Regions from separate parts of the Cohnella herbarum genome, predicted to be linked through region 2. Evidence: riboswitches for the same ligand, from Rfam matches in the RefSeq annotation. Region 2 holds a riboswitch; each other region holds the start of a gene.

Region 1 (7,778 bases), 2.5 Mb from region 2:
TCTGCATGCGGAGAATCCGGGACCGAACGATATAAAGTCACACCACGCCGGAAATCTGGTGATCCGATGGATATCAGAGGCTCTTGTGCAACAGTAATATTACTGAGAGGATTGATGATGTGAGAGTTACTAGAGCGAGAATGAGTAAAGCAAGGGTTAGGCAAGCTAAGCAAAAGCTGGCGATTTTTGTCGCTGTAGCGTTATTTCTGCAGTTGGTGACTCAGTTGTTTGTGGCTCCGGGTTCTTATGCTGCGGGCAAACAAATCGAGGACGATCAACATCTGATTACAAGCGTTAAAATGTACGATGAAGAACCTACGTTTACCGGCGCGGTCATGAATCTGAACGGAAACAGTCTAGTATTGCCGAATCGGCCGGACGTGAACAATTTCGTGGCGGCTATTTATGACTGGGAGCTACCGGATAACCATGATTATTCGGACGGGGATACGTATACGTTTTCTCTTCCGAATGTATTTAATATTCAGAGTCCGATTACCGGGAACTTAACGGGCGGCGTCGGGACATTCGTCGTGACTACGGCCGGAACGGTCACTTTTACTTTCAATGACAGTATTAACGGACAACAAGGAATTGAGGGTAATTTCTACGTTTGGTTGAAATTCGACAAATCTAAACTAGACGGGGGCCTGGAACAAAAAATCGATTTTAGTTCAGTCCACAAGGCTGATATCGATATAAAATTCGCAAATAAGGCTAAAGACGGCCTCGAAAAAACAGGGAAAGCCAGCAAAGGTGGCTTTAATTCGGACGTCATTGATTGGACCGTCGAATTTAATCAAGCTGAAAATACGATTAATAATGCGGTACTTAACGATACTCTTCCAACGGGGTTGACGTTGCAAGGCAATATCAATATTTGCGAATTGGAAGTTCAACTGGATGGAACAGTAGAGCTTAATTCGCTAAAACCGTGCACGACCGCACCTTCATTTCCGATAAACCTAGGCAACATCGATAAAGCTTTTCGCGTGACTTACCAGACGAGCGTTCCCGCTCCGACGACGGCACCGTTCACCGGCATCCAATATACGAACAATGCGGTTCTGACCGGTACCGGAATGACGTCGCAGAGTAAAAACGCTACTGCCACGATCAGCTTTAACGAACCGCTGAACAAGAAGGACACCGCTTACGATTCCGAGAAACAAAGGATCACATGGCAGATTCAATACAACTATAATCAGCAAGCGATCGCTGCGGCTGATGCGTTAATCTTAGATAAATTCGCAACTACTAATACGGTCGACCAAAAAGTCGTCAGCGTTACGATGGCCGTATACGAAGTAGCGATCGACAGTAGCGGCCAAGGCACGCGAGGGGCTCTCGTCGATCCGAGCCAATATACCTTAACAAGCATTGGCACGGATTACGACGAAGGGTTCTCCTTGAAATTCCACGATCCGGTAACCAAGGCATACGACATCGTTTATCAAACCGAAGCGCAACAACGCATTTATGATGATGTGACGGTTACGAACACGGTTTATGGAGGCGGCATAACGAAAGAAGACGATGCCGACTACAAAGAAGTCATTTTCGATAAAAAAGTCAGTAAAGAAAACTTCCAGGCTAAAACGATCGAATGGGAGATTACAGTCAACCAAGACTTGAAGACGATGACCGACATTGTCATTGCAGACAATTACTTGGATATGCATATGGAATTACTGCCTGCTACCGTAAAGATTAACGGAGTAGATATCGCGTCCACCGATTTCTTGCTCGCTGCGGATCCGGATTACAAAACCGGCTTTAAGATTAGTTTGAAACCCGGTAAATCGATAAGCACGAAACAGGTTATTACCTTTACGACATTGTTCGATCCTAAGGCAGGTAAGCCGCTTGAAGATAAATACAAGAATACGGCGACGATAAACTGGAAAGAGAACAATGTAGCGCAAACTCCGATTACGAAGTCCGCTACGGTAACGCCGCAAAACTTTACGCTTGAGAACGGGTTTAAAAAGGGCGAATACAGCGCCAAAGATAAAACGATCACTTGGACGATCTACGTGAACTACAATTTGCATACCGTTAATCCGGCGATCATTAGCGACAAGTATACCGGAAATCAGAAATTCGTCGACGGCTCTCTAGAGGTTAAGCACTTAACGCTAAATCCAGGCAATAACTCGATAACAGAGGGTCTTTCGGTCTCGATTCCTAATGGTAAATTTACTTTGGACGCTATCAATCAGAGCTTTGTTTTGGATCTTGGTCCTATTAACTCGGCTTATCAGATTCAGTATAAAACAAGCTTAGGCGACAACTCTCCGATAGCAGGCAACTATTCCAATGATGCGAAAATGCAAAACGGAGTCGGGGGTCCGATTTTATTCAAAATGTCGGCAACAGTAACGCCTAAACACGGCGGGCAATACGTTCAAAAGTCGGGCAGCCAAGTCGGAAATACCGATATCGCCAAATGGAAAGTAACCATCAACCCGAGTCAGTCTTATATTGCCGCTGGTTCCGTTTTAACGGATACCTTATCGGCAACTACTGATAATCAATTCCTGCTGACGGATACTTTAAAGCTGTACGAAACGAATTTGCCTGCGGATAATTCCGGCAATATTCCTAAGGGAAATCCGGTAGCTGCAAGCGATTATACGCTAGCAGTGACAGGGAACACGTTTACGCTGACATTTAAGAACGACGTGAAAACCGCTTATATTCTCGAGTATGACTCTTACATTAACGCCAACAGCGGGGAAAGGCTTACCAACGACCTTAAATATCAAGGACAGTCGGTTTCGGTAGTCGGACAAGGAAATCAACAAGGGATTTTAGTTTCCTTGGCTGGAGCCGGCGGAGGTGCATCAAACGGAAGAGATAAGTTAAAGATTATCAAAGTGGATGATCTTAACCGACCGCTTCCGGGAGTTAAGTTTGAGCTCTGGAATGCTACGGGTTTAACTCTCTTAGAAACGCTGATTACGGATGCGAATGGTGAAGCTTCCACTTCCAGAAAATACAAACTTCATGATACGGATGGTTTTCCTTACAAGCTCAAAGAGATATCGGCTCCGAGCGGGTATATCCTTGATCCTGATTATGCCGCAGGAAAAATAATTGACTTCAAAGGTGCACCTTTCAACATTACGAATAAAATCATTCGTCAAGGATTCGAGCTCGTTAAGGTAGATTCGGTTGATCCATCGAAAAAGTTGAAAGACGCAGTCTTTGAATTACGCGATTCCGGCAATGCACTCATCGCTACGCTTACAACGGACAACGACGGAAGAATCGCATACGGAGATATGGCGGCCGGAAATTATACTTTGGTTGAAATCGCGGCGCCGTTGTTCTACAAGTTGGATCCAACGCCGATCTCGGTTCCGATAGTTGCGAATCAGACGCAGATTGTAGCTCTTACTCAACCGAATACATTGGGTTCCGGTGCATCGCTTGTCATTACTAAAGTTAACGCCAAAGATCATTCCGATCTGTTGAAAGGCATAGACTTCGAGCTTCGCAATGCCGCGAACGTTGTCGTCGACACGGGCACGACCGATGTAAACGGCACGTTGGAGTTTGAGAATTTGGCATACGGCTTATATACGTTAGTAGAGACGAAGGCGGATGGTTTTGTTATTGAAGTACCAGAAACCAAAGTTTCCATCCATCAGCCGACGACGCCGTTAATCATTGAAAACAAAGAAAACGATCGTTCGGTCCAGTTAACAAAGTTCAATTCAAATAAAAGTCTCGTGCTTAGCGGAGCCGTATTTGAACTAAGAGCCGAGACGTTGTTGCTTGATCTTCAAGGCAACCCGATTTACGAGGTCGTTCCGGGCATTGACGTTGCCAAGCTTACGACCGACGTCAACGGACAGTTGATCTTGAAAGATCTACCGCCTAACAAGTATCAACTGGTAGAAATTCAAGCTCCTTACGATTATCGCTTGGATCAAACGCCGGTAGCTTTCGAGATCACTAAGACCCAGACGACGGCGGTATTGGTTGAAAAAACAAACGAGAGACAGAGCTCAGGAGGAGTTTGGACACCTGAACCGACACCGACGCCAACTCCGAAACCAACGCCAAGTCCAGAGCCGACACCGACTCCGACTTCGGGACCTACGACAAGCCCAGAGCCGACACCAACTCCGGTGCCGACGATAGATCCTGAGAAACCTGTTCATCCTCCTAAGATCGAGGAAAAAACAACGAACGAAAAGCCGGTGAAAGGCGATGTCGACGTTCCGAAAGGCGGCAAAGTCGAAGTCGGCGAGAAACCGAAGCACGGAACCGTCAAAGTTACGCCGGATGGAAAATGGAAGTATACGCCCGATAAAGACTATAAAGGCAAAGATTCCTTTACCATCATCGTAACCGACAAAGACGGCAACGAAGAAGAAATCCTCGTCGACATCGACGTGGACGACGTGCCTCGAGGCGGCGTAGACCCTGACGGCAAAGCGCCGGGCAAAACGCTTCCGAAAACGGGGGAGAGCAGCTCGTTGCCGCTCCAGCTCGCGGGACTTGCTCTTGTCGCAATGGGAGTTGTCCTATTAAACCGCAAGAGAATATTCCGTATCAAGAGAGAATAGAAAATAGAAAATAGAGAATAGAAAATAGAGAGAAAAAGACTAAACCTGTCGGAATCCGGCAGGTTTTTCCTTGTCTTTCCAACGATTATTTGTTACAATTCTAGTAGTAAAGCAAGCTCGATAACGGCAAACCTGTCGAAAGGCAGCGACGCAAAGCTAGAGGGCCTTCCCTTCTCGGAGGATGGCAGCCAGCTACCGAAAGACTCGGCTTTTTTTGTTTTATTAAGAAGAATCTTCACGATAACGGCAAACCTGCTGAAAGGCAGGGACGCAAAGCTAGAGGGCCTTCCCTTTCTTGGAGGATGGCAGCCAGCTACCGAAAGGAGTTCTATCTTCTATGTTGAGAACAACAAGATTATTATTGGCAGCTCTCGTTCTGTTCGTAACCATTCCCGCGGTTGCTTTCGCGAATTCGGGAGAGAATGCCGTCACATTGGATACTTCCGAAGTGGACAAAGGGATGGTCGGGATTCGTCTTGCCAGCAAGACGAACGTTGTGACGAAAGCGAAAGTATCGAAGGGCAGCTCTAATTATATTTATACGTTGAATACCTCCAAAGACGGACAAACGGTTTGGCTTCCGCTTCAAATGGGAGACGGGGAATACGAGGTTGCCGTACTGGAGAACGTGGCGGGCAAATCCTATCGGGTGAATCTTGCGGAAAAAATTCGACTAGCCGTGACGAATGCCCCGGACGTCTTCCTGAATTCCGTTCAAAACATCGATTGGCTCACAGCGGACAAGGCTTCGGATAAAGCGAAGGAGCTAACTAAGGGCGCGGCAACGGACGAGGAAAAGGCCAAAGCGATTTACGATTACATAGTGAAAAATGTGAGTTACGACAAAGCGCTTGCCCGTACGGTCACTTCGGATTACGTTCCGGATATCGACGGAACGTTAACTTCGGGCAAAGCGATCTGCTATGGATACGCAACGCTGTATGCCTCCATGCTGCGAAGCGTGGGCATCCCCGCCAAGCTGGCAATGGGGACGACGAAGTGGGTGGATGAGTATCATGCTTGGAACGAAGTATACCTGAACGGCAAATGGGTCGTCGTCGATACGACCGTTGATGCCGGGCTGAGCAAAGGGACGAAGAAGGTTACGTTCGATAAGAAAGCCAACGACTATACGCCCGTTAAATTTTATTAAATCCTTGAATTTATAAAACCAGCCAGGATCGATTTTGATCCTGGCTGGTTTTTTTGTCGCGATTGCAAGTTTACTCTTCCGACTTGATCGCGTGCACAATTAGACGATGAGTAGGATTGACCAGCGGATCGCATGTAATCAACGTTAGCATAGCGTCGCTCTGGTTGCCATTCAGTACGGATAGATCGGTCGGTTCGACGATTTTAATCTCAGTCACGCGGTACATGACTTTGCCATCCCGCATCCGTATGTCGATCATGTCTCCGATCTCTATTTCGTCAAGCCGGTTGAAGAGGCGTCCCTTCGTGTGGGCGCGATGAGCGGCGACTGCCGCGTTGCCGATTTCGCCGAGCTGCGCCGTTTCCGTCATATGAGCCGCTCCGACCTTCATGTTTTTCGTCGTCGCTCCTTCAAGAACAGGCAATTTCAAATCGATCTTGTCGATCTCGATGATGGCGATCGTTTTATCGTCCAGAGTCTGCAAGGGTTCCTCGATAGTCGGACGTTCACTTTCTTCCTCCGTTGCGCCTTCAAGGCCGGATTGGAGCAATTCAGTGAGCCGAGCGTTTTCCGAATCGATGGAGGGTTTCGAATCGGCAGGCGCGATACTGCGTTCCAACTCTCGCACGAGTTGTTGCTGCTCACGTTCGTTTATGTACTCTCGAGCCACAGGAAATACGAACAGGACTATTCCCGCAGCGATCAATAGATAAGGAACAATTTTCACGGCGATCCTCCTGAATGTTAATAACAAATTATCACATAAACCTCTATTAGAGAAACGTTCAACTTAAAATTTTATTATATACAACTGAACAAAAACTGGACAAGATCGCCGTGGAGCGCTTCGATTGGAATATAATTCATCCCTAAAGGACAGTAACACCTACCTGAATCAGTTCGATCATGAGATGACGGGCAAAGGATATCGTCTGACGCGTTTTGCCGACGATTGAGTGGTTTTCTGCAAGACTCAGGCGTAAGCTGCAAAGGCGATATGAGATGCAAGAACGATACTTGAGTCGCTCGGACTGACGCTTCACCCGGATAAAAATAAGAGAACCCACATCAAATGGGGATCCGAGTTTCTGGGTTATAAGCTGAAACGAGGAAAGGATTGTCGCTACCGCAGGAAAAGGTGAAGAAGCAACCGAAGATCAATATTTGCCTATCCCAAAGACAAGTCAATTCAATAGTTCATGGACAGCATCCTATAGCAGAAATAAGGCAACAGCGAATTAGGCTGGTATCTTTAGATGCTTAAGGGTGTCGAATAGCGGCTTTTTCTCCATGGCTTACTGGTACGCATAGACTATGATTTGCACGAAGTACTTTGTTGAATTCGGCACACCATATCCCCAAGGCTGAGATGTTTGTCGTTATTCATCCAGTCCAGATCAAGCCGAAAACTAACAACTGGATCGCGGAATTCGCGAAAAATATCGATTTACGGTGAAAATGTTTAGAAAATGTTCAGATCACCTTGATAAAATGTGAAAATGGTTATTTTGTTGGATGTTAAGTTTTCATTAATGGGTCTAAGGAACCATTCAATATAGTGACTTGTAATAATAGCAGCAGAAGGAGTTCCTAGTTATGGAAAAACCAAAAAAGCCTATTTTTCGAAAAATGGGAATGAAGATTGTCGCACTCTCTCTGGCCATGACCATGTTTACCGCTTGCGGTCTTCTCGGTGGCGCCGATGGGGACGGAAAGAATGTAACGGAGACGAAGGAAGTTCGTATCGTCCGGTATGACGGACCGATGAGCAAAGTTTATCCTTTCGTTTACACGGCAAAGAAGAAATTGTCCCTCACCTTTAACGGAATGGCAGACAGCGATACGATGGGACGTTTGCTGGACGAACTGGACAAATACGGTATCAAGGCTACGTTTTTCGTTCCGGGAATGCGGGTCGCGGAAGAGCCGGACATCGCGAAGTCCATCGTGTCGAGAGGACACGAGATCGAGAACAATACACTTAACCGCCTGGATATGACGAAGCTGAGCTACGAGCAAATCTATAAAGAAATCCAATTAAGCAA
Region 2 (7,778 bases):
GACGTCGGAAGGGCGGGTCGTGAAGGCGAAGTACGATAAGTTTAGGCAAATCAATCGTTTTCTCGAGATGGTGTCCGACGTCATAGCCGACTTGCCTCGCGGCAAACCGTTGACGATCGTGGACTTCGGGTGCGGCAAATCTTATCTGACCTTCGCGTTATACCATCTGCTGGCGATTAAAGAGGAACTTCCGGTTCGCATTATCGGTTTGGATCTCAAGAAGGATGTCATCGAGACTTGTTCCAAACTGGCGGAAGAGTTGAAATGGGACAACTTGACCTTCATGGTCGGCGATATCTCGGACTATGAAGGGCACTCATCCGTCGATATGGTCGTAACGCTCCATGCTTGCGATACGGCTACGGACGCCGCATTGCTTAAAGCCATTGGATGGGGAGCGAGCGTGATTCTCTCCGTACCTTGCTGTCAGCACGAGTTGTTTCGTCAAATCTCGCAACCCGTCTTGAAGCCGCTGTTAAAGCACGGCCTTCTTAAGGAGCGCTTCTCCGCGCTCGTGACGGATGCCGTTCGGGCCAATTTGCTTGAAATCGCGGGCTACAGGACGCAGTTGCTGGAATTCATCGATTTGGAGCACACGCCGAAAAACATTCTCATCCGTGCGGTAAAAGTCGGAAAAACGGATGTCGCGGAGCTCGAAAGGGAGTATGCACAATTTAGGGATTTTATGGGCATTAAACCTTTTATGGAAAAACAATGAAGTGAATACGTCTAAGGTCACAAAAATAAGGTAAAAAAGTCCCTTAATTATCGTAAATTTTGATTAAAGATGTAAGTTTTCAAGGCCAAGCGGTTGTCGATAAAAGCTGGGATATGGTAAAATCAAACAAGCTTATCCATTTTTAAAATATAGCACTTTCTGAAAAGGTGAATGCCTTGGGCTTACAATGGACTGATTTTATCCTTTTTGTGATGCTATTTATTTTGTTTATCGGCGTAATCGCTTTTAATAGAATTACCCAGACGCACAAAGTATATTTGGCCTTTCACTTTGTTATGATGTTATGGCCTCTAGGCCAATTCGCGGTAAAGCTGACGGATTATCCGGACGTCCAGCTCTTCTTCATTAACATGTCCTTCGTAGCGATGGGAATGCTCGGGCCGGGTTGGCTGCTATTCGTCTTTTTTCTTACCGGACGAGCCGCCCAGTTGAAGGTTAGCAGAATACTCTACTATATATTGCCGGCGGCTATCTGCGTGGTCGGCGCTCTTTGGAATCCCAACTATCAATTCATGTCTCCCGTATCGGGAAGTTATTTGGATCGGATGTACGGGCCGCTGTTCTGGTTGCTCGTGCTGATTCAATTCGCTTACTTCTTCACCGCGTTGATGAGCATGTTCCATACGCTTAAGACGGTTAGTTCCATCAATCAGCGGAGACAGCTTGCAACCGCTTTAATCGGCATGTTCGTCTTAACGGGCTTCGGGCTTCTGGACGTGCTCGTTAACGTGTTATTGGCGCAGTGGATGCCGGTCATTCCGGGATTGCTGGCGTTAGGTATCCTATTGTCCGACTTGTGCTTCGTTATCGCGATCTACCGTTTTGGAATGTTCGACATTCTAAGCATGGCTCAGAGGGATATCTTCGAACATATGACGACGGGTATCATCGTCGTGGACGAGAACGGCAAAGTGCTCGAAGTGAACAAAGGGGCGTCTCCGTTCGTCCAATCGGTCAAAGGCGAAACGTTCGAAATGGAGAAGTTTCTAGCTCCGTTGCAAGCGCAGGGGGAAGCGTACGAGTTCTTATATCGTTACCTTCATCATCCTTACGAGAAAATGCAAATGGAGTTTTCCTTGCAAGAAAGCGCGGGACGGCATGTATCCATTCAGATTTCTCCCGTGTTGGATGATCGAAGAACGTTGCTCGGCCGCATCATTACGTTCCATGACGTCACGGAGCTGCGGAAGCTTGTCGTCGAGATGAATCGGAAGAACGAGGCGCTGCACGAGCGGAATCTGGAACTGATCACGATTCAGGAAGAATTGTTCCGGGTCAACCAGAAGCTCGAACAAATGGCGGTCACGGACGGGTTGACCGGATGCTTTAACCGCAGGTACTTGATGCAGCAGTTGGAGCATGAAGTATTGCTCAATATGAGATACCAGATTCCGTTTGCTATTTTCCTATTCGATATCGATCATTTCAAGCAGATAAACGATAAATACGGACATTTGGTCGGTGACGAAGTCATTCGTAGCACGGCCGATATCGTTCGCACGAAACTGCGCAGAACGGATATTCTGGCTCGGTATGGCGGAGAAGAGTTTACGATTTATTTGCCGCATACGAATCGCGAACAATCGGAGCTGTTGGCGGAGAGAATCATGCTCGCGGTCGGGGACAATTGGGTCGATGCCGGCACGGAGAAGGTACACGTAACGATTAGCATGGGCGTTCTCTCGGAATCGAGCGAGGACCTCCGGTTCGACGATCCGAAGGAATATTTGCGCGAGGTATTTTCCAGCGCGGATTCCGCGTTGTACAAAGCGAAGAACGAAGGAAGAAACCGTGTCGTCATGGCGCGATAACCGCAATATTTTACGCGAATTTTCATAGAAATCTATGTCGCGACTAAAGGTAATATGGTACAATCGTTCCAAGATTAATCATTGGGTCGGATACCGAAAGACGATAAAGGCAAACTTGCTGAAAAGCAAGGACGCAAAGCCACAGGGTCTAATGTTCTCGCGAACGATGACAGCCTGGCTGCCGAAGGGTCCTTAGTGGATGAATAAGGCGAATCAGGCTGCTTCCAATCGGAGGCGGCCTTTTTTTATAAGTTAGTTGTCATAGAAAGGTGGTTTGGCGGGGATGACTCAAACGGGAGACAACAAGTATTCGATGTCCGAGTTAGACAAGGAATTGCTTCCGTTAAACGTGCTGCTGCATTGCCGAACCGTCGTCGAAGGGAAGAACTTTGTTACGACTGGCATTATGACCCATCTTGAGGGAGAACTCTTCGAAGTCGAGCTCCCGGAATACGATCAGTTCGAGCTAGGGGAGAATGTAAAACTAACGGTGTATTCCCCGGCGGGTATCCAATCGATGCCTTCGATCGTATTCGCCAAGTATGAAGGCGCGATTGCTCTGCTTCAGCCGCCGGACGTACAGAAGCGGTTTAAGGAGAGGCGAGAGCATCCAAGGGTAGAGATCAGCGGTAATGCTCAAATCATGCACGTGGTGAGCGATTCGGGAGAAGAAATGCCCTTGAACAACGAAGCCGAACTGACGATACACGACATAAGTATCTCGGGGATCAGCTTTTCCGGATTGGACTCCCCTCATTTTGCCGCGAAATCGCGTTTGAAGGCCAAGATCGAGATCGGCTTCGGATTTAATTGCGAGTTGGAGATCGTTCGTCGGGAACGGCATGATAACCGGATGCACTGCGGGGCTAAGATGCACGTACTCGAGCCGGAGATGCTTCGTCCGCTCAGGGCGTTGATTCTACGGCAACAGGTGCAGAAGAACGCCCAATCGCGTAAAGATCACAGCAGGAAACGTAACTTTAACGGTTGAGATTGGAATAAAACGAAACGATTCAGGCCCATCGAGAGGCCTGTTTTTGTTTTATCCCGTTCGCGTGACGAAGAACGCCGCGAAACTTTCGCGGATTCGTCATAAAATGGACGAAGGGGTAGGAGGGTGTCCGTGATGGCAAGCTCCTCTGTCACATACATTGAATCAAACGTGGCAAAGGAGTGATTTTATGGCTGTCCAACGTCTCAAACCCTTGCGAATTGATTCGAAAAAATCTCGAATCGTGAAACGGGCAAAAGCTCCTTTTCGTGCAAGAAACTTGGGTACTCGACCAACCTTTCATCGTCTGACCGTCGTTTGGGTGCAAAATAACGGAGTACCCTTCGATACGACCGGCTTTTTCGCGCGTCTGTCTCGCGGCAACGTTCTCGTATCCACGGCGCACTTCGATCGGTTCGGCGTCGTTCGCTTCAATAACATCGGTACGCTTACGAACGTAGCGTTCACGCTCAGAGTATTTAACAGAAACGGAGTCTTGTTCCGTACGCGCACGATCCCGGCCGGCGTGCAAACTTTCGCTATTATCGGATAATAATAGAGCGGTTGATTAAACGGAATAAGGGTTGGGCAGAAGGAATACGCTGCCCAACCCTTATTCGCGAGTAGTTTAGCCGCCGAACGCATCGCGGAACGCTTGCATCAGCTTCGCGCGATCGACGTTCCAGAGCTCGGCGATCTCGCCGCTGACTTCTTCGTCCCACCAATCCGCAAGCGCTTTGCGGTTGCTTCGGTTCTCCGTAATCCACATCAAATTCCCAATGACCCGCTTCACGTAAAGCTCTTCTGCCTGCTTAACAAGAAGGGCGGGGACGTGTTGCTTCAAACGTTTCACCGTACGATAGAGCTCTTTTCCGCATGCCCTGCGAATGGTTCGCGGACTTGGAAGAGGCGAGGAATGCTTCTCCTGGAACATCTTCATCCGGCTTCACCCAACCTCTTTTTCCATACCCTATGCATGGAATGAAGGGAAGGTCACTCGTTAGTGCACGACGATGTAACCGACCATGGGGCCGCCCGATTTCGAATCGGCATGGGTTTGACAGACAATCGAGTAAGTACCGGCTTCTTTAGGCGTAAAGCGGACGATCGTCGTTTTGCCTTTGTTGATTTCTCCGGAAACGTTTAAGCCCTCGATGACGAACGGATGGGACTGGCCGTTGATACCGGAAATGCGCAATTCGACGGGCTCGCCTTTCTGGACGACGACGGTACCGGGATAGAACAGATACGTTTCGAGCTTCTTGCCGCTATCCAGCGTAGCCGTAAACTCGCCCGTAACCAGCTGAATGACATTGGCGTTCGCGTTTGCGTTCGCGCTATCTCCCATCGGAGCCAAAGCAGGCTTGGATTGCTGCCAACCGATGTATGCGCCGGCCAAGATGACGACAGCCGCGATCACCGTGTACAACTGAATTTTCTTGCGGTTTAATATAACGATTTTGCTCATTCCGCTCTCTCCTCTTCAACTTTGTCCACCTATCGCAGTCTATGCATGGGCCCGTCCGGTCATGACAAGCCTGCAACGATTTTGTCAGAGGTTCGTATAACTGGAAGGAGACCGTTGCCGTATGCTAGAATAGAGACGGTAATTAAGGGAAAGAAAGCAGGTTTTGTGCCATGATGGATACGTTGCATGATTGGTTGGCCCAGTTATTGATTTGGATCGAGAGTTTAGGTTATTGGGGCATTATTATCGGACTTGCGATTGAAGTCATTCCTAGCGAAATCGTATTAGGCTACGCGGGATATCTTGTGTTTCAAGACGTGATCTCCTTTCCGGTTGCCGTCATTTGCGGAGTTATCGGAGCAATTTTGCAACAATGGCTGCTTTACGCGATCGGCCGTTACGGAGGCAGACCGTTCGTCGACAAGTTCGGCAAATATTTACACCTGAAGTCCAAGCATATCGATATCGCGGAAAAATGGTTTGAGAAGTACGGCCCGATGATCGTATTCACGGGGCGGTTCGTGCCCGTCATGCGTCAAGTAGTGTCCATCCCGGCTGGGATGGCGAGGATGAATCTGTGGCAATTTACTTGGCTTACGACGTTGGCATCCATTCCTTGGTCCATCTTGTTCGTATGGTTAGGCTCGTCTCTGGGCGAGAATTGGGAGAAAATCGACGAAAAAGCGGCTCCTTATGTTCAACCTGTTATTCTGATCGCGCTTGCACTGTTAGTCGTGTTTTTCGTGTATCAATATTTGCGTAGAAGAGGCAAAACGATTTAAAATAAATCATACTTTCAAACCTGAGAGGGGATTATTCCGCATGAGTCAATTGATCGCGAGCAAATTACATAAAGGGCTTACGCCAAGTCAATTCGTAGAAGCGATGAGCAAGAATCAAGACACATTCCAATCCTGGTTTAATCAGTTTCAATGGAACGATGCCGAGTTGGAAGAGTTCTACGAATCCTTGAACAATCGCGACGATCTGCGTTGCCTGATTATTGCCGCCGATTGGTGCGGAGATGTCGTCCGCAACGTGCCCGTCGTGTTCCAAGCGATGGAGAAAGCCGGAATTCCGACGGAAGTATTGATCATGGAAGAGCACCTGGACCTGATGGATCAGCATCTGACAATGGGCGGACGCGCGATACCTGTCGTGCTGTTCACGGATACGGGCGGACATCTTCTAGGGAAGTGGGGCGCTCGTCCGAAATACGTACAGGAAGTCATGAACGAATTCAAAGCGGCTAATCCCGATCGGGAAGCTGCGGACTATCAAGAAAAAATCGCGGTAGCAAGACAGGAAATGGGACGTCGCTACGGAGAGGATACCGGCTATCAGACGATTATTTTGCAGGAAATTCGCGAAATATTGTCCGGGGTTTGAGGTCGATAACCGATGCTGACATTTCAACGTTACTCGTTAGGAGCCTTGCAGACGAATGCTTACGTCGTCGTTAACTCGGAGCGCACGCGTGCCGTGGTCATTGATCCGGGAACGGCGGACGGGGCTTTGATCCGCAAGCTCGACGGATTGAAGGTAGAAGCGATTTTACTGACGCATGCCCATTTCGACCATATCGGCGGCGTGGACGCATTGCGCAAAAGATATAGCTGCCCTGTCTATATTCATTCGGCCGAGAAAGACTGGCTGACCGACGCGGGGAAAAACGGCTCGACGCGTTGGGCGGAAGTTACTCCGCCGATCATGACCGAATTGCCGGAACAACTGCTGACCGACGGACTGAAGCTTGAGTTGATCGGAGAAACCTTTCACGTGAAGCATACGCCTGGGCATTCCCCGGGCAGCGTGAGCTTCCTGGTCGGCGATCTTGTTTTCGCCGGAGACGCGTTATTTCACCGCTCGATCGGACGCACGGATTTGCCGGGAGGCAACCAAGAGCAGTTGTATCGTTCGATACGGGAGAAGCTTTACGTATTGCCCGAGGATACGCTAGTTCTGCCCGGACATGGGCAGGAAACGACCATCGGCGACGAGCGGCGCGAGAATCCTTTCGTTAGATAATAGGCAACAGTTGTCGTTAATTGCAAAAAAAAGGCTTTACAGGTGTTCGGGCTTTTGATATAGTGAGCCTTGTCAAGCCCCTATAGGCTACTTGTTCGCTGCGAAGAACGCAGGCGATGAAGGAAAATTCCTTCTACGCTTGCGTTCTTTTTTTATTTTTCGGAGAAGAGGGTGATCGGATGAACAGGCGTAGACAGCTTGCGATTAGTTTATCGGCGGCGGTCTTGTCGGGACTGCTTGTATATGGCGTGTACCTGGTTCAACTCAAGCAGATTCAATTGGAAGAGACTGCGGAGGTCGTCGTTCCGAAGCGATTCATCGCGACGGGGACGAAGCTGGAACCGGAGCATTTAACGATCGTTTCGTTGCCGCGTTCGGCCGTATCCTCGGAGATGATTACCGACGCGTCGGAAGCGGTCGGAATGGAAACTTCCATGCCTCTAGGCGGCAACGAGCCTTTGCTGCGTTGGAAGGTAGACAAGTATCGCTTGCTGCCGAGCGCCGGGCAATCTACCTTCCAGATCCCGAGGGAATACGTCAAATCGGTTTCCAACGGAATACGCGCCGGGGATGAGGTCGTCGTTTATTTGTCGGACGAGACGACGGCATCGCGCAAGCTATATCCGGACGCGATCCGAGTTGCCGGAGTGAAGACCGCGGCGAATCTAGAGATCGACAATCCGAAAAACCCCAATTTACTTTCCATGGCCAACGATGACAAGGAAGGAATGTACACCTCGA
Region 3 (7,778 bases), 2.2 Mb from region 2:
GGCGTTACAGGAGGCGTAGCCTGAGTGCTAAGCTTGCTCCACTCGCTCCAATCGCCGACATCGTTGCCGCTCTTGGCGCGCACCCGGTACGTATGGACAGTGTTGGGCAGCAAATTGCGATGAATGTACGACGTTGCTGTACCCACATCCACGACGACCGTGTCCGCCTCTATTTCATAACCGGTTGCACCCGGTACGTCGTCCCATTCCACAGTGATTTCCGAGCTCGTCGCGAATAGTCTCGTTATTACTGGCGTACCTAACTGCGTAGCCTTCGTCAACGCGGCGCTCCAAGGACCTGGAATGGAGCCGCTCTTAGCCCTGACCCGATAAGCATGCCAGGAATACGGAAGCAGCCCGTCATGCAAATACGTTGTCACGTTTCCGACGTCGATGACCTCGCCGTCTACCATAAGCTCATAGGTCGTCGAACCCGGTACGGCCGTCCAAGAGAGGGCAATCGAAGTTTTCGATAGGGCTAGGGCAGTCAACAACGGTATATCCAACCCGGTTGTTTCGGACAGGAGCTCGCTCCATGGACCAGCACCCGCTTTGCTGATCGCACGCACGCGATAAGTATGCTCCGTGAACGGCTTCAACCCGGTATGCACGTAGGTCGTGCTCAGACCGTTCGGAACAACTTTGCCGTCCGCTTCAACCTCATAGCCTATCGAACCGACCACCGGATCCCAAGTGAGCGTAATCTCATTGCTAGTCGATACCGTATGCAAGTTTACAGGTACGCCGGACAATGTCGTATGCGTAATCGCCTCGCTCCAACTGCCGACGACGGAATCGTGTCTCGCCCGGACTCTGTATGTATGTTCCGTGTTGGCTTCCAATCCCGAATGGTCGTATTTCACGCTTGTCCCAACATCGACGGCAACTCCGTCAACCTCAAGATCATAGGAAGTAGCATCCGTTACTTCGTCCCATTCAAGCGTGATATGATCGCCGGCAACGGTCGTTGCGCGCAGATGGTGCGGAACGGACGGAAGCGTAACTGCTTGGACGGGTTGGCTCCATCCGCTCGATCCTTCGGTATTATTGGAACGAACGCGGTAAGTATGAATTGTGTTCGGCTGCAAGTTCTCATGCAAATACTGCAAGGCTGCAAGGCCGCCAACGATCGTGCCGTCGACTTCAATATCGTAACTATCCGCTCCGGAAACCGCATCCCAGCTCACTGCGATGGAAGTATCCGTCGCTACGGTATACAATGCGCCTGTCGCCCCGGGCATAGTCGACTTTACCACGATGGCGCTCCACTTTCCGGGACCGCTGGCATTATGCGCCCGAATCCTGAACGTACGCTGAATGTTCGGATTCAAATTAAGTTCGGTATACGTCGTAACATTACCGTTATCGATAATCGTGTTGTAGGTTTCAATATCATATCCGGCTGCCCCTACCACGTCATCCCATGTCAGCGTTACGGAATTGCTTGTCGACTGAAGCCGTATATTGTTGGGCACTTCCGGTAACGTCCACACATCCTGCAGCGCCGACCAGTTGCCCTTAATATCGCCGTCGATCGCTCTGACTCTATACTTATGCAGAGTGCCCGGTTCCAGCGGAGCGTGCGTAAAGGCGGATTGGTTGCCGAAAGATTGTATGATCCCATCCACCTCTAACTCGTAACCGTTCGCATTGAAAGCCGTCGTCCACACGACATTCACGTCGTTCTCCGTCGCGGTCGCCGTAAGAATCGGCATTGCAAACGGCCACAATTGACTTTGCGGCACGATCTCCTTCGCGCCGGACGCGCTAGCCCAATTCAATTTGGCTAAAGGCTGCCCCCCTCGATTGGCGTACTCGAGCCTGATGTCATAATCGACTCCGGCTTCGAGAGCAAGCGAACCGGAATACTTGCCGTTACCCGTTTTCTCCCATTTGTCGATAAGAAGCACGCCGTTCACCCACAACTTCACCCCGCCGCGAACGTCCGCTTCGAATTCGTACGTCTCGGTGAAATAGGGGGTAATCTGTCCCGTCCATCTCACCGACATATTACCGTCGTTAAGACCGGCCTTGGCAATTGGCAGTTTGTTGCTCACGTTTACGTTCTCGTCCACCACGGTGAACAGATCGCCGGTTAGATCCGCTTCGGTATAATACTCCGCTAGCAACCCGTTAATCCTGTAATGCAATTTCGTTTGGCCGCTCGCCCCAATACCGGTAACGATAATCGGCTTCTGATTCGCAGTGATGCTGCCGCCGATCGCGACGACGCCTCCGGTTTGAATGCTCAAATGATTATTAACGTGAATATCGTCGCGAATGAATACATCTCCGCTGCTGACGCTGATAGTCCCCATTTGGTTATTCGACACCAAACTGCCGACGAGCATTTCTTGCGAGATGGTCATATCTACCTTGGTATTGATGTGCATTTGGCCGGCAACAAGAAGCCGATCGGCCTGTACGTTCAATTGGCCATTGTTATAGATTAGGCTTCCAGTTACAAAGTCGCCTGACACCCGCGCGACAGAATCATTGTTCAAATGAATCGTGCCGCCAACCCACAAATCCCCTTTTCCGGTTGCTGCCGGATGATCTGGCGCATTCACGTTCAGCGTCAAATTGGTGTTCGCATTCAAATTTCCCTTAACCGCCAGAGTCCCATATACGGTAAGCGTTAAATTCCGGTTCGTATTCAAACCGTCCAAGATAAGAAATACCGGCTTGGACGGCGAGCCGAACGTTGCGGAAGCATCCAGATTCAGATGCCCCGCCTTCATCACCACATATTCATTCGGACTTCTTAAAATCGCCGATTCCAGATTGCTTGAATTGCAGCCACCGCAAGATTCGGCTTGTTGCCCCATCGATGCGATGCGTTGTTCCATTACCGATATTTGTTCGTTCATATACTTATCGATAGCTTGACCCAGCTCTTTCACCCTGACGGACGGAATGGCATTGTGTTCATTGCTCTGCGATCCGGACAAAATAATCTTGTCTCCGGGCACCTTATTTTGCTCCGCAGGCAACCCGATATAAGGCGAAAAAGTCGGACGGTTAGCCGGAACGATCTTCGTGATCGCTATCGAGTGGATGAAGGCAGAAGGGCTAACCGGATCACCCTTCATTGTTAATCTGCCGTCGTTCAATTGAATACGCTTCTTCACCTTGTCGTGTCCGCCAGCCGGAAGAGCGAAGTGATCCCAGAACACGACATTCTCAACCTGAAGCGTATTGGTGCTGCCGTATACGGCATTGCCTACACTGATTTCGACCTCGTAGGTACCGGCCGACAGCGCAATTTCCCATTGCCCCCCGGCCTGCATATTGATGGCTGAATCCAGCAACGAAGAACCATAGACGGCTTCGCTGACCGAATAAGAAGTATGATCGAAATTCCATCCGTATGTATATCCGTTCCGTTCTCCGTAAGTCTCCCCGTAATCCGGTATGTACGCTTCCGTCGCAGGCGCTTCCGGCGACTTGAACTGAATGCTGATATCGGGCGCTGCGGGCGCTGCATGGGTATAAGAATTCCAAATTTCCGGAACGATGATCTGCGCAAGCAGGACTAAACATAAAATCTTAACTAACATGGATACTAATCGACTCTTCATGCTTCATTTCTCCCTCTACTGAAAAAATAGGCGATACAAACAAAAAAAAGCCATGAGAGCAGGCAACCCGGCTACCATAGCGATCGGTCATTCGACCGGCGCTTTAGGCCCGTGGCTTTGCGTCCCTGTCTTTCGAGCAGGTTTGCCTTTTTCAATTCACTTGGCAGTACTTAAAGGTTTCTTTATGCATTCAGAATAGGAAGAATTACCCTGTAATACTTTGACATTTTACACGCATTTCCTTTTTTATTCTACTAATTTTTTCATATTTTGAGACTTAAGACGTAAATAAAGAGAGAAAATGTAGGGCTTGTTTATCATTTCATATTTGAGAGGTTTGAAGTAGTTATGAGGACACTCGGAAAACGATGGTAGGTGGCAGCCACTTTGCCAACTATAGGTGATCGGGAGGAGATTGGGCTATTCCTGCACGCCAAAAAAGCCAGCCAAATGGCTGACTCCCTCGCGTTCTATATCATTCGCAGAAAAGCGTTAAAGACCGAGAGGGTCTTCCTCCCGCTTGCGGGCTTCTTCCTTAAGCACGGTGTAGAGTCCCAAGATGTCTTCTTTTCGGTTGGATTCCGTCAGACGTTCGATCCTCACGGTTAACGTACGCTGACCGAATTGGATGTCCAGCACATCCCCGATTTTGACGACGGTGCTCGGTTTTGCCTCTTTACCGTTGAGAAGGACGCGTCCTTGATCGGACACGTCCTTCGCGACGGTGCGGCGCTTAATGAGCCGCGACACCTTCAGAAACTTATCAAGACGCATGAATTACTTAACGGCGTCTTTCAATTTGTTACCCGCTTTGAAAGCAGGTACTTTGGAAGCTGGAATCGTGATGGAGTTACCCGTTTGCGGGTTGCGGCCTACGCGACCGGAACGGCTACGAGTTTCGAACGTGCCGAAGCCGATCAATTGAACTTTGTCTCCGCTAGCAAGAGCGTCAGTTACTTCGCCAAGGAAGCCATTCAATACGGATTCTACGTCTTTCTTCGTCAAGCCGCTTTTTTCTGCGATGTTGTTGATCAGGTCTGTTTTGTTCATGGTACGGAATTCCTCCTATGATTGTTGCTTTTATTACGTTCCTGCGAGCCCAATTGCCGCTTGAAACGTTTGATTGTTTAATGCACGAAGGATACTATTCTGTCCTTTGTTAAAAAAATCCTGCCAAACTTGAAAAATATTTCTCGAAATAGGTAGAAAGTACGGGGATTTCGGCGAAATTTAGGTTTTTTTAAGGTAAAATGTGCGTTTTAGCCTCCTGCCACCATGCTTCCATCTCTAACAAGTCAGTCTCCCCAAAAGTACGCCCTTTTATACGCAACTGCTCCTCAATGTACTTGAACCGATTCGCGAATTTGCGATTGGTACCGGCGAGCGCTTCCTCCGGATCGGCTTTGATAAACCTCGAGGCATTCACGACCGCGAATAGCAGATCCCCCAATTCGTCCTTCTGACGCTCCGGGGACTCCTCTTTAACGGCATGTCGAAGCTCTTGCAGCTCCTCTTCGATTTTGTCGAATACGCCGTTCAAATCGGGCCAATCGAAACCTACGCTTGACGCTTTCTTCTGTTGCTTATGCGCGCGGGGAAGCGCGGGCAAATCTTTCGGAATACCGTCGAGGATCGATTGACGCTCCGGAATGCCTTTGCGCTTCTTCTCCTCGGCTTTCATTTGCTCCCAATTCTCCAACGCCTCTTCCGCATCTTGGGCATTCTCGCCGCCAAAGACGTGCGGATGCCGGAAAATCAGCTTGTCGTTCAGTTCGGCCAATACATCGTATACGTCGAAGGCTCCCGCCTCCTCTTCCATCTGGCTGTGTAGCAGTACCTGAAGAACGACGTCGCCGAATTCCTCTTTCATGCCGTCCGGATCATCGAGATCAAGCGCCTCTATGGCCTCGAAAGTCTCTTCGATAAAATTCCGGCGAATCGATTGATGCGTCTGCTCGCGATCCCATGGACAACCCTCAGGACTGCGAAGGATGGAGACGATCTCGTGCAGCCGTTCGAATGAGCGCCTGCGAAGCCGATCATCGGAGTCAGCGGGTATGTATACGAGCATGAGGTTACCGTAAGACTCCAACCGGTCGAGTTCATGCAAGGGGATCTGCACAATGTTCTCTTGCCCGTCTACGCCCAACGCTTGTCCCACGATTACGGGATGGTCGTCCGGATAAACGTTCATGAGCATTAGTTTGACTTCGGAAGCGGTATAAGAATCATACACTTGTCCGATAACGGTATGCAACCGAGGCCTTAGGTGCTCGCGCGTTAATTCCGAAGCATCCAGAAGTTGAAAGCCTTCGATCGGGTCGAAGCCTAGACGCGTAAAAGCCTGGTCTAGAAAGCTTTCTCCGCCCAACAGGCGAAGCTCGATCCCCTCCTCGGGCGCGCGTTCACGAAGCAATTGAACCGTTCGTTCCGCGACCATGGGGTGGCCGGGTACCGCGTAGAGGATAGTTTCATTCTCATGGCTTCCGGCAGCTGCAAGCAGTTCGCTCGCGATCGTCTCGTAAACTTCTTCGAACGATTCGAGTCGCTCGTACAGGCGATCGTAGGATTCGAACGTGATATCGCGTCGTTTCAGATCGGTAACGGCCGGATGGTCGGCCGTGCGCACGTAGCGGCGCTTAGTTTGCTCCAACGCCTTCAGCGTGCCTAACGTTAACTGGTCTTCTCCGCCGGAGCCGAGACCGACGACCGTTATGGATGGCGGCATAGTAGAGATCATCCTTTCTAGTTACGTCTTTATGTCGTTTAATTTGAACTAGGGTTAAAAAGAGTGAACACGCTCACAGGATCATTGTCATAACGACTGCAAAGCTGAACTACTTTGGGGTAGATTTGAAAAAGGCGTGAACGCGCAGCAGGTACCTGTCGATCCGGCTGCCGGATAGTCCCGGCAGCTCTCGCCATTGCTGCGGAGCGACGGCGCCCAAGGCGACGAGCCCCGCGGCGAAGACGGCGGCACCGACCGCGACGCCCGGCACGGCGACGAGCAAGGCCGCCACGCGCTCCGGCAAGGCGGCGGTAACCGCGCCTAGGCCGAGCGCGAGCAGCGCCACCGCGGCCGCCATGGCGGCCAGCGCAGCGCCCGAGCGCCACGCGAGGCTTACGCGCGGGGCGGGCAGTTGAACGCGCTGACGCAACGACAGCGCGTTCAGCACCGCAGCGATGGCGAATGCAATCGCCATCGAAGCGGCTGCGCCGCGAATGCCGTGCGCGGGCACCAGCACGGCGTTGAGCGTCAACTTGAGCAGCGCGGCCGCGGCTAAGTTGACGGCGGGCGACCGCAGGTCGCCCATGCCTTGCAGCAGCGCCGCGCTCACGGCTTGCAGCGTGCCGCCTACGGCGGCAAAAGCGATGATCGCCATCGCGGCGGTACCGTTGCCGTCGGCGAACAAGGCCCGATTGATCGGCGATGCGAGCAGCGCCAATCCGACTGCCGCGGCGCAGCCGATCCACCAAGCAAATCGCATGGTGAACACTGCCCTCGCCGCGAGTTCCCGAACATCGTCGCGCGCCCGTGCTGCCGTCAGCGCCGGAACGAGCGCCGACGCCGCGGCAGCCGCCCCCATGATCACGAGCTGCAACAAGGCCACGCCGCGGTTGTAAACGCCGAACTGCGCCAACGACCATGCCGATTCCGCATCTTCTTGCTGCAGGAACCGAGGGATCGAAAAAGCGTCGATCAACCCGAACAACGGCGCGACCAACGATGCGATTCCGATCGGAATGGCTACCGCGAGAATTCTTTTAAGCAGCGCTTGTCGGGTTTCAGGCAAGCGTACCTTTCGAATCGGCGGCGGCGTTAACTCCGAGGCAGCTTCCTTACCGAAACTTTTTTTCGCTCCCGTCGAGCGGATAATGAACGACTTATTCCGATTGCTGCCTACGCTCCAAAGCATAGCTATGAGTCCCGCTACGGCTCCCGTCGCAAGCCCGCCGTGCACGGCGGCAGCCGTTGCGGACGGCGACCAAGCCGCATCCACCGCCCAGATCAGGGCAACCAGCATGAATGCGACCCGCGCGAACTGCTCCGTAAGCTGCGACACCGCGGGGCGAAGCATTTCCATTCGTCCTTGCCGATACCCTCTAAGAACCGCGGTCGCGGGAGCAAACAGTAGTGCTAGCGAAGACATTCGGATGGCCGGAGCCGCCGACTCCAGACCCATCAAGCCCGCAAAC
Region 4 (7,778 bases), 1.7 Mb from region 2:
CGCTCCGCTGGCCGTATTTATCTATCATGGCTTCGTGAAGGGCATTCCGAAGGAGATCGACGAGAGCGCAACGATCGACGGAGCATCGGGCTTCCGCTTGTTCTTTAGCGTCATCTTCCCGTTGCTGAAGCCCGTTACGACGACGATCATCATTATCGACGTCATGTGGATCTGGAACGACTTCCTGCTCCCGCTCCTCATGGTCAACGGCTCGCCGTCCACGAAGACGCTGACGCTTGCCGCTTATACGTTCGTCGGCCAATATACGTCCGATTGGCAATATGCGATGACCGCGATGGTCATGGCCGTGCTGCCATCCATCATCGTGTTCATCTTCCTGCAGAAGTTCATCGTGAAAGGCGTCGTTGCCGGCGCGGTAAAAGGTTAATTGGCAGGAAAACGAAAACAGGTCGCGTCCAAAGGGAGAACTTACTCCCTGACGCGACCTGTTTGTTTACCTTCAATCCCCGGGATCTCCGAGGTATTCAGAAAACGATCTTATCCAAATTCAAATCCTGACGCTTGCTGAGATCGATGTATTCGCCTGCAACCTCCACGATCGGGCGGACGGGGTCTTGGGCGCTTACCATGACGATTTTCCCTTCTCTCCCGTCCGACAACTCCACCGCGTTGCCGATCAACATGTCCATGATTCTCTTGAGGAAGCTTAAGGTGCTGGCCGGCTCAAGCGTCCCGTAAACGTTGTCCGACAATTCCATCAACACCCGATAGAGCGGCAACGGATCTTTGTATACCCGCTTCGACACCATGGCATGGAACACGTCGGCTACGGCGACGATCTTGCTGTACGGGTCAATCTGATCCGCCTTGAGACCGAACGGATAACCGCTCCCGTCTTCGCGCTCATGATGCTGAAGCGCCACGTAAGCGTGGCGCTCGGGCAACCCCGTCGAATTTTTCAAAATCTCGAACCCGTGCAGCGTATGCTCCTTCACGATAGCGAACTCTTCCTCCGTCAGTCTCCCCGGCTTGTTCAGAATCGCCCCGGGAATTCGGGATTTTCCGATGTCGTGGAGGAAACCCGCCGTCATCAGCTCCAGCGCTTGTTCGTCGTTAAAGCCTCGTGCCTTGCCGATCAGCTTAGACAGCAAGGCCACCGCGATGCTATGGCGGTATACATACTCGTCGTGAACCTCCAGATAGAATAGAATCTGATTCAGATTCGGATGATTGCTCATGAACAGGATGATGGGAATGATCTTGTCCTGTATATCCTCGTAGGGAATCCGGTCCGCCCGATTGGCGAAAGCAAACAGTTCCCGCACTTCCCGAATCGTGGATTCAATGAGATGAACAAGCGGTGCAGGCTCGACATCCTGTTCGGACAACGTAACCCCTTGCCGAATCAGCAATTCAATCTCCTTATCCGTCAAAACCCGCATGATCGGGACGATCAGAGTGCCCTGGTTGTTATAAATGTTTTTGTTAACTCGCATTCCTACGTACACTCTCTGTTCCTCAAGCGGCATGTTCACCCCACCAAACGCTTTTCGTTATACGAGATTTTGTTTTCTAAGTCCGCTATCCATCCTTCTTCAGCGTTTGAATATCGAAAGTAACCTGATCGATGGGCTCGAAAATATCCTTGCAGTACTTTCCGATACACACTCTGCCCGAGTACATTTTCTGAACCTGAACTTTACGCTTGGCCTTCAGGATAGAGATCGCCCCGGTCTGACCGCCGATGATCTTCGCCAGAATGCTGTCTCCGGCTTCGAGCCGAGAGCCTCGGCAGATGGAGTGATTCGAATGGAACACGATGTTCCTGGCGGAGAACAACTCGCACAGTAACACGCCGTCTCGATGAATCACGATATCCCCGTTCGACTTCAACTCGCTGTTCTGGCTTTGGCTAATGCTGATTTCCACGTTCTCTTCCTGCATTCTCGCCACTTCGTTATGAGTATCCTGCAGCAAGGCGAGAAAGCTTTGCACGTATTCGTAAGTGGCCGATTCGATCAGCTTGATAGGTTCCGAGAAAATAGCCGACAATTCCTTTAACTTCCCGTACTCCGCCTGCTTGATGTGCTGAATGTTGGAGATAACCACGTTGAGTTCTCTAATTAACGGAACGACCTCTTTCATTTTCGTTTCCAGGAGAAGTTGAACGATCTGGCCGTAACGCACGCTCTCCCTCTTGGCTTCCAACGCTTGCTCTAGCATCTTGGAAGCAGTCAGCAGCTTCTCGATATAGTCGCATAGCAGCTTCGACGTTTGATAGAGACGGTTGAACAGCACTCCGAAATAACCCGAGTAAAGCTTGCTGGCAATGACGTTACCCCTGACGTTGATGCTCCCGGTAGCGGTAATCGTTGAATTATAAACGTTGCCGTACACATAAACATTGCCGAGCGATTCGATAATCATATTGTCCGTCACGTCGCCGGAGACGACAACGTCGCCGGAGAAAACGATATTCCCGGTCGCGATGTCTACGTTGCCGGAAATGACGTAGGCGGTCGATACGTCGAAGGTTTTGATTTTGCCTCCGGTAACTCTCGGCCTTCCTTGAGCTTGGGCGATGACGACTCCGTCGGGCGATACTTCTACGTTCGCCTTCCCCATAATAAAGATGTCCTTCGGCGGAGTAGGCAGCGTCAGATTACCAAGCACGTCGTAACCGGCCGAACCTTCCTTCATCGGAATTTTCCGCGCCATGACTTCGCCGTTCTGAACGGTCGGAATCCGCAGATGATTGCGATAATCGATCGAGCCCTCGACTTCGAAGAACTCGCTCGTCACCTGTTGGGGGAAGTAGATTTCGAGTTTCGCATCCTGGCCCTCCACCGGCTTCTTGCCGGCGGCTACGACGATCGGTTGATACGTCGGTTCCAGCAACTCCTGCTGAATAGCGGCGAATTCGATTCTGGCTTTAACCGACATCGCTTCGAGCTTGGACACGACGTCCGCCAGTTGTAGCGTTTTCAGGACGAGATTGTTGTCATCCTGCGCCCGCACGATAACCCGCCGAGCGGGAGCCTCGTCCACGAGCGTGGTCGCATACCGCTCTCTTGCATGCACTTGCAAATAAGCAAATAACTTATCTTCGCTTATCGTAATCTCAAACAAAGATCGTTCCTCGACCTTCCAGGTAATCCGATCGGTGGCCTTCACCGGAGATTCCCCGTGCACTTCCTCCTCGTTGACGTAGAGCTTGACCGGACTCATCGGATAGATGACGGCGTATTCGCCGCCCCCCGTCGGGTTCTGAACCGAAATCTGCTGATTGCGAATTCGAATCGAACCGTCCTGCTTATGAGGCGGGTCGGCGGGTTCCCCCTCCGGCAAATCTTCGTCGCGATCGATGTTCAGTTGATGAATCAGTGTGCGCAATTCTGATTCAGTAATTTGCTTCTTCAAAATCTACACCTCTCGAAGTGCAAGCTTCTGGGACCCATAAAAAAAGACACCCTCCGAATGGAAGATGCCTAACGCCCCATTCGGTAGCTTGGCGACCCTAGAACTTCGGTTCCTTAGGCCCATAGCTTTGCGTCCCTTTCTTTCAAAAGGTTTGCCTTTTCGTGTATGCGTCTCTTTGATGTCTAACAAAATCGATTATTTATGTGAGAACCGTGGCTTTATACGTAGTCGCTCCGACTTAATTATAAGACTATAGACTCACCGATATCAAGAAGTTTATCGATAAATGTCATTTTACCGCCATTACCCGCGAATAAACGGGACTACAGCTTCACGATCCAGCCGAACGGATCTTCGATCGTTCCCCTCTGCATGCCGGTCATAAAGTCGTACACTCTCGAAGAGAGGGGCCCGGTTCGACCTCCGTTTAACGTCAGCTTATCGCCCTGCCAATTCAGCTCTCCGATCGGCGAAATGACGGCAGCCGTGCCGGTTCCGAAAGCTTCCTCCAACGTGCCGTTCCGATAAGCTTCGACCAACTCGTCAATGGAGATCGTTTTCTCCTCGACTTCAATGTTCCAGTGCTTGAGTACTTGAATGACCGAATCCCGGGTTACGCCATCCAATATACTCCCGTTGAGAGCCGGCGTAATCACCTTGCCCCCGACTTTAAAGAATACGTTCATACTGCCGACTTCCTCGATGTATTTCCGATGAACGCCGTCCAGCCACAGCACTTGCGAATACCCTTTCTCGGTAGCCTCTTGCTGCGCCTTAAGCCCTGCCGCGTAATTCCCGCCGGTCTTGGCATTGCCAACGCCGCCGGTAACGGCGCGGACGTATTCCGACTCCACGTATATGCTGACCGGATTGATTCCTTCTTCGTAATAAGAACCGACCGGCGACAAAATGATCATAAAATAATATTTCTCGGACGGCGCTACGCCCAGGGTCGCTTGCGTCGAGATGACGAAAGGACGAATATACAGCGATGTTCCTTGCTCGGAAGGAATCCAATCCTCGTCCGCTTTGATCAGTTGCTTCAACGCCTCCATCACCAAATCTTCGTCGAGAGAAGGCATGCTCAGACGGGCATTGGAGCGATTAAGCCGTTGCAGGTTCTTGAAGGGACGGAACATCAGAACCGGTCCTTCCGGCGTTTTATACGCTTTCATTCCTTCGAATACGGTTTGTCCATAATGGAACACCTTGGCCGCCGGATCTAACGAGATCGGCTGATACGGAACGATTCGAGGATCGTGCCACCCCTTACCCGCATCGTATTCCATAATAAACATATGATCCGTGAAATGCTTTCCGAATCCGAGTTGCGATATTTCCGGTTTTTGCTTGGGAGCTGTCGTGCGCTCCACCGAGATCTTGAGGCCCATTAGTACATCTTCTCCTTACCTATTTTAGCTTATAGTTGAATGATAGCAGAGCATTAAGTATATTGATAATATCTGTTTTGTCGGTTATCCATACCTTTAGGGTATGCATCGAAAAGGAGTGACGAAACGATGGATATGAGGCAGTTGCGTTACTTCCTGGCCATCGCGAACGAAGGACAAATTACGCGCGCGGCGAAGCTGCTGAACATGGAGCAACCCCCGTTAAGCCGGCAGCTTAAGCAGATGGAGCAAGAGCTAGGCGTCGTGTTATTCGATCGCAACGGCAAGCAATTGCAGCTAACTCAGGCGGGAGAGCTTCTACGCCAGAGGGCTATCGCGTTGCTGAGCCAATTCGACGAGACGATCACTTACGTTCAAGAGCTTGGAGAAGGCGTGCAAGGCGTCCTCTCGATCGGCGCCGTCGTCTCTTGCGTCTCCTTATTGCCCCCGGTCATACGGCAATTCACGGAGTTGTATCCTCAAGTCACTTTCAAGATCCAAGAGGGAGATCACTTCCTGTTAGGCGAGTTGCTGGAAAATCGCGATCTTGAGCTCATCGTCACCCGCCTGCCTTTCCAATCGGATTTCCAATCGCAGCATTACTCCATCTTGCCTCTCCCTTCGGATCCTTTCGTTGCTTTGCTCCCGAGCGAATGGTGCGATAGCGACGATCAGCACACGATGACCCTGCAACAGTTGGCCGTTTTTCCTTTCCTGACGCTTAAGACCGAACGAACGACGGGGATGCACAACCGCGTATTCCATGAATTCAAGCAGCATGGCTTGGAGCCCCGTATCATCAGCGAATGCTCAAGCGCGGCGATCACCGTCTCTCTTGTCGCCTCGGGCATCGGTGTCGCCATATTGCCTAAGTCCGTCATGAATTCCTTCGCGTCCCCCCATATTAAGCAAGTCGCCATCGCGAACGCGGAATTCCATAGCGAAGTCGGGATCGTCTGGCTACGGGATCGTCATCTCTCGAAGACCGCCCGGCATTTTATGGACATGTTCGTCCATCCTTAGCAAGTTAACGCGGCTTGAATAACAAATTTATGTACATTCCGAATGTTCAAGAGAAAGGGCTGCCCGGCGGACAACCCTTCTTCGTGTTTGTTATTTGCCAATAAACTGTTGGGTCCAGTAAGCTTTGCCGTTCTGAACGATGTATCCGACTCCCAAGTGAGTGAAGGAACCGTTCAGAATGTTCTTCCGGTGTCCCTCCGAATTCATCCACGCTTTCACGACCTCTTCCGGAGTCGGCTGGCCCATGGCGATATTCTCCCCTGCCGATTGGTACTGCACGCCGAAATTTCTCATCATCGCGAAAGGGTCGCCATACGTTGGAGATTCATGCGAAAAATAGTTATTAGCGGCCATGTCCTGGGATTTGGCTCTCGCCGAACGATTAAGATTAGAATCGTCCCCCGCGCAAGCCGATAGCCCTGCCTTCTGTCTTTCCTGATTGGTCAGCGCCAACACTTGTTTCTCATAACCGTCCATGCTCTCATTGGCGGGAAGCGTTACCGTTTCATCCTTAGGCAGCGGCTTATCCAGGTTATCTTTTGGCACCTGAGTTTGATTGCCGTTTGGATTCGCGCTTGCAACCGGACTTGCGCTTCCGTTAGGATTCGCGCTTCCGTTCGGATTCTGGCTAACGTCCGAGTTCGGATTGCCGCCGAGTTGATCCCGCAAGCCCGGATTGAGACGCAACAACTCGTCAAGATCTACATGGTACCGATTGGCGATATCCGTGATGGACTCGTTGCCCTGAACGTTATGCTTGTTGACCGGAAGGTTCGTATCCACCGAGCTGATGTTCATTTGCGGCAACGATTGGGATTGCTGGGAGTGCATTTTTATCGGAGTGGCTTGCCGATTGTAAGACCCGCATCCCGCCAACAGTAAGATTACGCTAAGTACCATGATTATTCGTTTCATTAAATGCCCCCCTAACTTGATTCATCTTGATTTTTCTTAATTTCCCCCTTTTCCTCGAAAAAAACACAACTAACAATCCCGACTTTGCAACTTATGAAAAAGAACAATCCCCACCGGCTCGGTCATGAGCGGATGAGGATTGTTCGATTGCGTTTAAGCTCTGAAGTTCCCGTACGAGGTACCGAATTATTTTGCGGTAACTCCGCCATCGATAGGCAGTTCAATCCCCGTCAAGTAGGATGCGGAATCGGAAGCCAAGAACAACACCGCTTGCGCCACTTCGGATGCCCGCCCGACTCTTGGCAATGCGGTCTGGGAGAGGAACCATTGCAGCATCTGGTCGTTATTGACGAATTCCGCGCTCATCGGCGTTTCAATGAATCCCGGATGAACCGAGTTGACGCGGATATTGTCTTTGCCGAAATCGACCGCGGCCGCCTTGGTCAACATGCGGACGGCGCCTTTGGACGCGGTATACGCACCTGCGCCGCTGCCTCCGGTTAAGCCGGCGATCGACGAAATGTTCACGATCGAACCGCCTTTGTTATCGCGCATATGCGGAATAACGTATTTCATCCCTAAGAACACGCTAGTCAGGTTGATGTTAAGCACTCTGTTCCATTGCTCCACGGTCGTTTCCAGCAAACCGGCCGCGTGGGAAATACCCGCATTGTTGACCAGTACGTCCACTTTGCCATACTTCTGGATCGTGCCTTCGACAACCTTGATCCACTCTTCTTCGACAGCTACGTTATGCAGGTACGAGATCGCTTCTCCGCCGTTTGCTTCTATTTCTTTCACGACCGCTTGAACGGCAGCTTCGTTGATATCCGTAGCGATAACCTTTGCGCCTTCCTTAGCGAACAGTAACGCTTCCTCGCGTCCCATACCGCTTCCGGCACCCGTAACGATCGCAACTTTATTATTTAACAGCCCCATATTTTTTGCCTCCTTGGAATGATATCCAAATCCGTACAGTTCACTAGAATAGACAAATGGACCCGACCTACGCGATGTTGCCATAATGATAGTATTACTATCACTATGATAACCATTATATCATCTTAA

The links. A riboswitch is a leader RNA that binds a small molecule or an ion and turns the genes downstream of it on or off. The one in region 2 is predicted to bind cyclic di-GMP.
Region 1: linked by a shared signal. The riboswitch ahead of HH215_RS03540 (transglutaminase-like domain-containing protein) and the one ahead of HH215_RS14910 (PilZ domain-containing protein) in region 2 are both predicted to bind cyclic di-GMP.
Region 3: linked by a shared signal. The riboswitch ahead of HH215_RS23485 (fibronectin type III domain-containing protein) and the one ahead of HH215_RS14910 (PilZ domain-containing protein) in region 2 are both predicted to bind cyclic di-GMP.
Region 4: linked by a shared signal. The riboswitch ahead of HH215_RS21430 (flagellar assembly protein A) and the one ahead of HH215_RS14910 (PilZ domain-containing protein) in region 2 are both predicted to bind cyclic di-GMP.

The regions. Positions count from the first base shown of each region.
Region 1 is NZ_CP051680.1:860,841-868,618, forward strand. Features, by position in the region: gene HH215_RS03535 (collagen binding domain-containing protein) at 120-4,580, shown strand; cyclic di-GMP riboswitch class I at 4,696-4,780, shown strand; cyclic di-GMP riboswitch class I at 4,816-4,901, shown strand; gene HH215_RS03540 (transglutaminase-like domain-containing protein) at 4,918-5,733, shown strand; gene HH215_RS03545 (class D sortase) at 5,804-6,460, opposite strand; gene HH215_RS03550 (polysaccharide deacetylase family protein) at 7,330-7,778, shown strand, end outside.
Region 2 is NZ_CP051680.1:3,333,239-3,341,016, reverse strand. Features, by position in the region: gene HH215_RS14920 (class I SAM-dependent methyltransferase) at 1-718, shown strand, start outside; gene HH215_RS14915 (histidine kinase N-terminal 7TM domain-containing diguanylate cyclase) at 895-2,550, shown strand; cyclic di-GMP riboswitch class I at 2,649-2,736, shown strand; gene HH215_RS14910 (PilZ domain-containing protein) at 2,834-3,541, shown strand; gene HH215_RS14905 (hypothetical protein) at 3,732-4,094, shown strand; gene HH215_RS14900 (dehydrogenase) at 4,170-4,481, opposite strand; gene HH215_RS14895 (cupredoxin domain-containing protein) at 4,542-5,009, opposite strand; gene uptA (undecaprenyl phosphate transporter UptA) at 5,180-5,791, shown strand; gene HH215_RS14885 (thioredoxin family protein) at 5,832-6,398, shown strand; gene HH215_RS14880 (MBL fold metallo-hydrolase) at 6,411-7,037, shown strand; gene HH215_RS14875 (SAF domain-containing protein) at 7,217-7,778, shown strand, end outside.
Region 3 is NZ_CP051680.1:5,502,569-5,510,346, reverse strand. Features, by position in the region: gene HH215_RS23485 (fibronectin type III domain-containing protein) at 1-3,581, opposite strand, end outside; cyclic di-GMP riboswitch class I at 3,640-3,738, opposite strand; gene HH215_RS23480 (RNA-binding S4 domain-containing protein) at 4,074-4,355, opposite strand; gene hbs (non-specific DNA-binding protein Hbs) at 4,359-4,631, opposite strand; gene yabN (bifunctional methyltransferase/pyrophosphohydrolase YabN) at 4,822-6,309, opposite strand; gene HH215_RS23465 (polysaccharide biosynthesis protein) at 6,419-7,778, opposite strand, start outside.
Region 4 is NZ_CP051680.1:5,000,088-5,007,865, forward strand. Features, by position in the region: gene HH215_RS21420 (carbohydrate ABC transporter permease) at 1-388, shown strand, start outside; gene HH215_RS21425 (HD-GYP domain-containing protein) at 486-1,490, opposite strand; gene HH215_RS21430 (flagellar assembly protein A) at 1,543-3,381, opposite strand; cyclic di-GMP riboswitch class I at 3,461-3,547, opposite strand; gene HH215_RS21435 (branched-chain amino acid aminotransferase) at 3,705-4,772, opposite strand; gene HH215_RS21440 (LysR family transcriptional regulator) at 4,902-5,795, shown strand; gene HH215_RS21445 (CAP domain-containing protein) at 5,886-6,710, opposite strand; gene HH215_RS21450 (SDR family NAD(P)-dependent oxidoreductase) at 6,897-7,649, opposite strand.